Linked DNA regions of Sinorhizobium meliloti. The protein of the gene in region 1 interacts with the protein of each later gene in a pairwise test. Links are inferred from orthologs where the notes say so. Each region holds a gene or a part of one and is shown in the gene's direction. Other genes may lie near its edges.

Region 1 (3,719 bases):
CGGGCGCTTGGAGAGCTCCGGCAGCCGGATGCGTTCGGCTGTCATTCCCGGCCGCTCATTGGCGAAAGCGACCTCCAGCTCCGCATCGCCGGCGATCGACCGGATGCAGCCGGAAAGCGCCCGCTTGAACGGTTCGGCGGCGTTTTCCCTCGTAGTCGGTTTCGCCTTGGAATTCGAACTCACGACAATTCCTTCTTCAACCGGATCGGCCGTTATGCGAGCACATCGATTTTCAGGCGGTCGCTTCCAGCACGATGTTGGCAGCGCTCTCCTTGAGTTCGACGCCGAAGGCGCGCTGATAATGCTCGGCGACCAGCGCCCGCTCCAGCTCGTCGCACTTGTTGAGGAAAGTCACGCGGAACGCAAAGGCGATATCGCCGAAGATATAGGCGTTCTCGGCCCAGGTGATGACCGTGCGCGGGCTCATGACGGTCGACAGGTCGCCGTTGATGAAGGCGGCACGCGTCAGGTCGGCGACGCGGACCATCTTGGAGACCGTCTCGCGGCCCTTGTCGGCAACGAAGCCCTTGACCTTGGCGGAAACGATATCGACTTCCTTGTCGTGCGGCAGGTAATTGAGCGCCGTCACGATCGACCAGCGGTCCATCTGGGCCTGGTTGATCTGCTGCGTACCGTGATAGAGGCCGGTCGTGTCGCCGAGACCGACGGTGTTTGCCGTCGCAAACAATCGGAAGGCCGGATGCGGGCGGATGACGCGGCTCTGGTCGAGCAGCGTCAGGCGGCCGGAGGACTCCAGCACGCGCTGGATCACGAACATGACGTCGGGCCGGCCGGCATCGTATTCGTCGAAGACGAGCGCGACATTGTGCTGATAGGCCCAGGGCAGGATGCCGTCCTTGAACTCGGTCACCTGAAGCCCGTCCTTGACGACGATCGCGTCCTTGCCGACCAGATCGATGCGGCTGACATGGCTGTCGAGGTTGACGCGCACGCATGGCCAGTTGAGCCGCGCCGCGACCTGCTCGATATGGGTCGACTTGCCGGTGCCGTGATAACCGGAAACCATCACGCGCCGGTTGTGGGCGAAGCCGGCGAGAATGGCGAGCGTCGTCTCACGATCGAAGAGGTAGTCCGGGTCGATTTCGGGCACATAGGCATCGCCCTTCGAATAGGCCGGAACACGCAAATCCGTGTCGATGCCGAAAGCCTCCCGGACAGAGACCGTCGTGTCGGGGAGGTTGGAAATATCGAGGTCAATCTTGCTCATCATAACTCCAGAGCGGACGCCCGCCGGCACCCGCGCATTCGCCTGCAAAGTGTGCTTCTGTCATAATCCGGGTTGTTAGCAGAAACCAGCCTGTTTTAACAATTGGTAGGCTTGAATAACCGCCCGAAAGCGGTCTTCCGACCCCCTGTCTCCGCCATTTGCGTCGGGGTGGTGCTTCTTGACGAGCTCCTTGTATGCCGCCTTGATGTCGGCGGTCGTCGCCGAGGCCGCGAGCCCCAGCGTCTCGAAGGCCTTCGCCTCGAGCGTCTTCAGCTTGCGCAGGCGCGGCTCGTGCCGCGCCTGGCGGGCGCGCGCCTCGTTGAAAAATCCGAAAGGATCGCGCATGCGCGCCTGTGCGCCCGCGGTGCCGGAGCGCATCTGCGACTGTGTCGGGCCGTTGCGGGCGCTCTTGTTGACACCGACCGTCCAGGTCGGACGATGGCCGGTCACCGCTTCCTTCTGGTAGCGGGCGATCTCGGTGTCGGAGAGGCCGGAAAAATAGTTGTAGCCCTTGTTGTACTCCTTCACATGCTCGAAGCAGAACATGAAATACTCGCCCTCGGCATTGCGCCCGACGGGTGCCCGATGAACTGCCGTCTTGTCGCAGCCATCCCATTGGCACACCGGCGCAGACGGCTCCACGCGCGCTTGACCCCGGGGGCGCGTTCGGATGCGGTCGAAATATTTTGAATCGAGCTTCATGACGCACATTATGGGGTTTGCAGAGGGCCACAACAAGAATTGACAAAACGGAATGTTACTGGCTTTGTGCGGGCATTTTGCATTGCATGGGAGATGCTGCCGCCTGGCTCCGCCCCTTGCAGCAAAACAGGGAAATGGGACTGAAGACATGTCGCTGCAACGCCGCATCGAAGAGAAGCTCACGCAAGCCTTCCACCCCGAGCGGCTGATGGTGATCAATGAGAGCGACCAGCATGCCGGTCACCAGCCGGAATTCGACGGCGGCGGCGAAACGCATATGCGCGTTCGCATCGTTTCGAGCGCCTTTACCGGCATGAGCCGTGTGGCGCGCCACCGCGCCATAAACGATCTGCTGAAGCCGGAGCTCGATGCCGGCCTCCATGCCTTGGCGGTGGAACCGGCTGCGCCAGGGGAAGCGACGCGCTGGTGAACTGCCCTAGGACCTGTGGACACTTATGGATAGGGATTTGACGGCCCAAATTGCGAGGGACTTTCGTGGAAAATCCGGCGCCGCAGGCCGTCCGCCTGCAAGCCGGATTTTTCGCGACAAGGCACCGCAATATGGGCCGCCCGAAGGGTTTTGCACAAATCGCCCACTGCCGGCGGCTTTTCCCTTGCAAAGGGGACAACCCTTTGCTGCGGAAAAATCCTTGGCATTGACCGATTTGTGCGAAATCAAACCCCTATCCATAAGTGTCCACAGGTCCTAACCCACCTGCCCCTCGTCCTCGGCCGCGCGGATGCGCAGCTTGGTGATCCGGTTCTTCACCCGCTTCATCACGGTAAAACGCTTGCCGTAGAACGTGAAGGCCTGCCGTTCCTCCGGAATGCTCTTCGATTCATGGATCACGAGGCCGGCAACCGTCGTCGCCTCCTCGTCCGGCAACGACCAGTCCAGCGCCCGGTTGAGGTCACGGATCGGCACGGAACCATCGACGACGATCGAACCATCGGCCTCCTGACGTACGCCCTGGATGTCGATGTCGTGCTCGTCGGCAATGTCGCCGACGATCTCTTCGAGAATATCCTCCAGCGTGACGAGCCCCTGCACCTGGCCGTATTCGTCGACCACGATCGCAAGATGCAGCTTGCGGCGCAGGAAGGCGTTGAGCTGGTCTTTGAGATTGGTCGAATCCGGAACGAACCAGGGTTTCTGCGCAATCTTGACGATATCGAGCGTCTCGGGCTCCACATTCGGCTCCGCGAGCGCCCGGAGCAGGTCCTTGGAATGGACGACGCCGATGATGTTGTCGGCCGAGCCGCGCCACAACGGCAGGCGTGTAAACGGACTTTCGAGGATCTCGCGCACGCAGGTCTGGGGCGGATCATCCGCATTGATCGCCCGCATGCCGGTCCGGTGGATCATGACGTCGGAAACTTCGAGTTCGCCGAGATCGAGCACCCCGCCGAGCCGGTCGCGGTCCGCCTTGATGACCGACCCTTCGCGGTGGAGCAGATTGACCGCGCCGCGCAGTTCCTCATGCGCGGTGAGCATCGGCAGGTCGGAAGAAAGATTGATGCCGAAGAGGTGCAGGATGCGCCTGACAATTGCGTTGACGAGGGAGGATATCGGACCCACGACGGCAACGAAGGGGCGAACCCAAGGCGCAACCGCCAGCGCAAACCGGTCCGGCGACGCGATCGCCCAGCTTTTCGGCAGGACCTCGGAGAAGATGACGAGCAGTACCGTCATGGCGACGGTGGCGATCGCCACGCCCGAATCGCCGAAGAGGCCGATCAGCAGGCTCGTCGTCAGCGACGAGGCCAGAATGTTGACGAGGTTGTTGCC
Region 2 (3,698 bases), 1.1 Mb from region 1 along the record:
GACTTGCGCTCGCCGTCGCCGAGATGGCCATCGCTTCCGGCATCGGCGCGACGATCGATGCACCTGCGGAACACGACCCGATCCCGGTCTTCTACGGCGAAGACCAGGGCCGCTATGTCGTAACCGTGGCCGAGGGTTCGGCCGAGACGGTGGCCGCACGTGCAAAAGCCGCCGGCGTTGCGCTGCCGGTGATCGGCAGGACAGGCGGGAATGCGGTGCAGCTCGGAGACGCCAGGCCCGTATCCGTCGATGAATTGCGTTCCGCACATGAAGCGTGGTTCCCCAATTACATGGGCGGCGATCTCGCACCGGACAATTGACCCGCCGGCCGGCAGGTGGCCGAAACAGCATTTGCCTTCGGCCCCTGAATCGTGTTTCCCTTGAGCTCATAGCGGGCGGCGGCAATGCGGCCGCGCCGCAAGAATAACAAGGGAGTTGGCGTATCATGCCCATGGCACCAGGCGATATCGAAGACATGATCAAGGCCGGGATTCCCGGCGCAAGGGTCACGATTCGTGATCTGGCCGGCGACGGCGACCACTATGCCGCCGAAGTCGTGGCCGAAGCGTTTCGTGGCAAGACGCGCGTGCAGCAGCACCAGATGGTCTACAATGCCTTGAAGGGCAACATGGGCGGCATACTCCATGCACTTGCCCTTCAAACCAGCGCGCCGGAGTAAGACGGAAATGGCCGACCTGATCAAGGAGCTCGTAAGCGGGGTCGTTGACAGCGCGTTGAAAGAGATCCTCAAGAAAACCAGAGCGACCGGAACCGCGGCCAAGCGGGCGAAACGGCGAAGCAGGAAAGCCAAGTCAGGCGGCATACTGGCTGACATCGTCGAGGCGGCCTTCCGTAAACCGGCAAAGAAGCAGGTGAGCCGTCGCCGGACCGCGGCTTCCCGGAGCAAACTGCGCCGCCGCTCGGCCTAGATCACGTGTTCTAAGCCTCATCCCGCCCCGAGAGTGGTGCGGAAGCCGAACTTTGAGGGACCATCAATAATTTTGCGATTGGGTGGTGAAAACCACGTCCATGCGTGCTATCTAGACCCTAATCGATATCCGGTCCTTGAAACCGGCGCAGGAAGGAAGACGAGATGAGCGGAATCAACGATTTCATCGATAACGAGGTCAAGAGCAACGACGTCGTTCTTTTCATGAAGGGAACGCCGCAGTTTCCGCAGTGTGGTTTCTCCGGCCAGGTGGTGCAGATCCTGGATTACGTCGGCGTCGACTATAAGGGCATCAACGTGCTCGCCGATGCCGATCTGCGCCAGGGCATCAAGGATTATTCCAACTGGCCGACCATTCCGCAGCTTTATGTAAAGGGCGAATTCGTCGGCGGTTGCGACATCGTGCGGGAAATGTTCCAGGCTGGCGAGTTGCAGTCGCTTCTTCAGGGACAGGGTATCTCCGTCAAGGGCGCCGCCTGACACTTCCGAACCGCATCTTCGCGATGATCGGAAAAGGCGGGTAACCGCCTTTTTTGATTCCGAAGCAATATGCCGCGCATCTAATTTTCAATACGCTTCATGAGCGGGCGGCGAAATTCACGCCAATCATGAATCGCCATGGACGAGCGGGCGCGCGGTCTCGCATGCAGCCCTGTCCGGGGTGCGGCCTGCTCCGATTTCCACCGGCAAGTACTGCGTCCTTTTCGATCCGACACAACAAAAGACTGAGTTTATTCAGCAGATCCAAATCATTGCGAAACGTGCCACGCACTGGCTCGGCGTGGCGAAGAACCGGCTGCAGGAAAGCTGCAGCCGGCAGGATGTATGAAATGACAAGGCCCATAGACCAAGCCGCCACCATCTCCGGACTGACGAAAGTCCAGTTCATTGCATTGATGGCCATGCTGATGTCCATCAACGCGATCTCGATCGACATCATGCTGCCGGGGCTGCAGGAAATCGGCGCGAGCCTCGGCGTGGCGGATGAGAACCATCGGCAATACGTCATAACCGCCTACCTGCTCGGCATGGGGTTCGCGCAGCTCTTCTTCGGCCCGCTGTCCGATCGCTTCGGGCGAAGGGCACCGTTGTTGGGCGGGCTGGCACTTTACGGCGTCAGCGCTCTTGCGATCGTGTTCGTACCGACCTTCGGGGCACTCCTGTTCCTTCGGCTTGTGCAGGGCATAGGCGCGGCTGCAACCCGTGTCATCACCGTTTCCATCGTGCGCGATGTCTATGGCGGGCGGCAGATGGCCGAGATCATGTCGCTGGTGATGATGGTGTTCATGATCGTCCCGGTCATCGCACCGAGCATCGGACAATTGATCATGCTCTTTTCCGAGTGGCACATGATCTTCGTCGTGATCGCTCTGTTCGCGGTTGCTGTAGCGCTTCCGGTCGCCTTGCGCCTTCGGGAGACTTTGGCTCCCGCCAACCGGCGCCCCTTCACGGCCTCGTCCATACTTGCGGGCTTCCGCATCGTGCTGACGAACCGGCTGGCGCTGTTCTATACGCTCGCGACGTCGGCCCTCCTCGGCGCTCTCTTCGGTTTCATCAACTCGGCGCAGCAGATTCTCGTCGGCGTCTATGGTCTTGGCGTCTGGTTTCCGGCCGTCTTCGCCGCTTTCGCCGGCATGATGGCGGTCGCCTCCTTCACCAATTCGCGACTCGTCCGGACGTTCGGGATGCGGGCATTGTCGCATGCAGCACTTCTCGGCTTCACGCTGGCGAGTTTCATCTGGATGTCGGCTTCATTGATCGGGCCGCTGCCTTTGCCGCTTTTCATGCTCCTACATGCCGCCACCATGTTCCAGTTCGGGCTGATCGCCGCCAACTTCAACGCCATGGCGATGGAGCCGCTCGGCCACGTGGCCGGCACCGCCTCTTCCGTTCTCGGCTTCACGCAGACGATCGGCGGCGGAATCATCGGCGCCTTCATCGGCCAGGCCTTCAATAACAGCGTCACGCCCCTTGCGGTCGGCTTCTTCACGGTCGCCGTCGTCGCGCTTGTCTGCGTGCTGATCGCAGAGGGCGGCAAGCTCTTCAAACCGCACAATCCGGCCGGCTAGCCGGATTGGCTCCAGGACACCGATTTTTCCTCCCAGTCCATTTTGGATATTTTCAACATGACTTCCGTTTCCCAACAGTCTTCGCTCGGTGAACAATCATCGGGCCACGCCGATCAGGCCTCGGGCGCCGCGCGCCTCGGAATGGGCCTTGTCGAATTCATCGTCACCATTGCGGTCATGACCGCGAGCATTGCGCTCGCGATCGACAGCATGCTGCCGGCTCTGCCAAGCATCGGCCAGACGCTCGACGTTGCCAACGCCAACGATACGCAACTCGTGATCGGCGTCTTCTTCCTGGGCTTCGGCCTCTCCCAGATATTCTTCGGGAGTCTCTCGGATGCCTTCGGGCGCCGGTCCGTTCTCCTTGGCGGCCTTGCGCTCTTCAGCCTGTCGATGTTCGCCGCCTCCTGGGTCGAAAGCATCGAGACGCTGCTCCTGCTCCGCTTCATCCAGGGGATCGGCGGTGCCGCAGTGCGCATCACGACCATGGCGATCGTCCGCGACTGTTTCGGCGGCCGCGACATGGCGCGCGTCATGTCCTACGTCATGATCGTCTTCATGATCGTGCCGATCGTCGCGCCGACACTTGGCCAGGTGGTGATCGCCTATGCCGACTGGCACTGGATCTTCATCCTGATCGGCGTCGTCGGCGCCGCCCTGTTTGTCTGGGCGCTGACACG

The links. Proteins that work in one complex are often made in the same cells at the same time.
Region 2: the proteins of JOH52_RS09845 (region 1) and grxD interact in binary tests that used the Escherichia coli proteins (3 or more experiments, as listed by UniProt). The link is inferred for Sinorhizobium meliloti from one-to-one orthologs.

The regions. Positions count from the first base shown.
Region 1 is NZ_JAGIOS010000001.1:2,093,037-2,096,755, reverse strand. The notes cover bases 938-3,719. They hold JOH52_RS09845 (BolA family protein), read left to right. Parts: upstream 938-2,078; coding sequence 2,079-2,360; downstream 2,361-3,719. Other genes in these bases: JOH52_RS09840 (HlyC/CorC family transporter), read right to left, coding at 2,637-3,719; JOH52_RS09850 (J domain-containing protein), read right to left, coding at 1,304-1,939; cobS (cobaltochelatase subunit CobS), read right to left, coding at 938-1,228. Also shown: cobaltochelatase subunit CobT, read right to left, coding at 1-183; more of cobS, read right to left, coding at 233-937. UniProt on the Escherichia coli protein: Transcriptional regulator that plays an important role in general stress response. Has many effects on cell morphology, cell growth and cell division. Acts by regulating the transcription of many genes, including dacA (PBP-5), dacC (PBP-6), ampC and mreB.
Region 2 is NZ_JAGIOS010000001.1:3,213,137-3,216,834, reverse strand. Bases 1-2,761 are described here. They hold grxD (Grx4 family monothiol glutaredoxin), read left to right. Parts: upstream 1-1,093; coding sequence 1,094-1,429; downstream 1,430-2,761. Other genes in these bases: JOH52_RS15505 (multidrug effflux MFS transporter), read left to right, coding at 1,771-2,761; JOH52_RS15515 (hypothetical protein), read left to right, coding at 687-929; JOH52_RS15520 (BolA/IbaG family iron-sulfur metabolism protein), read left to right, coding at 446-679; purL (phosphoribosylformylglycinamidine synthase subunit PurL), read left to right, coding at 1-320. Outside these bases: more of JOH52_RS15505, read left to right, coding at 2,762-3,018; JOH52_RS15500 (multidrug effflux MFS transporter), read left to right, coding at 3,076-3,698. UniProt on the Escherichia coli protein: Monothiol glutaredoxin involved in the biogenesis of iron-sulfur clusters.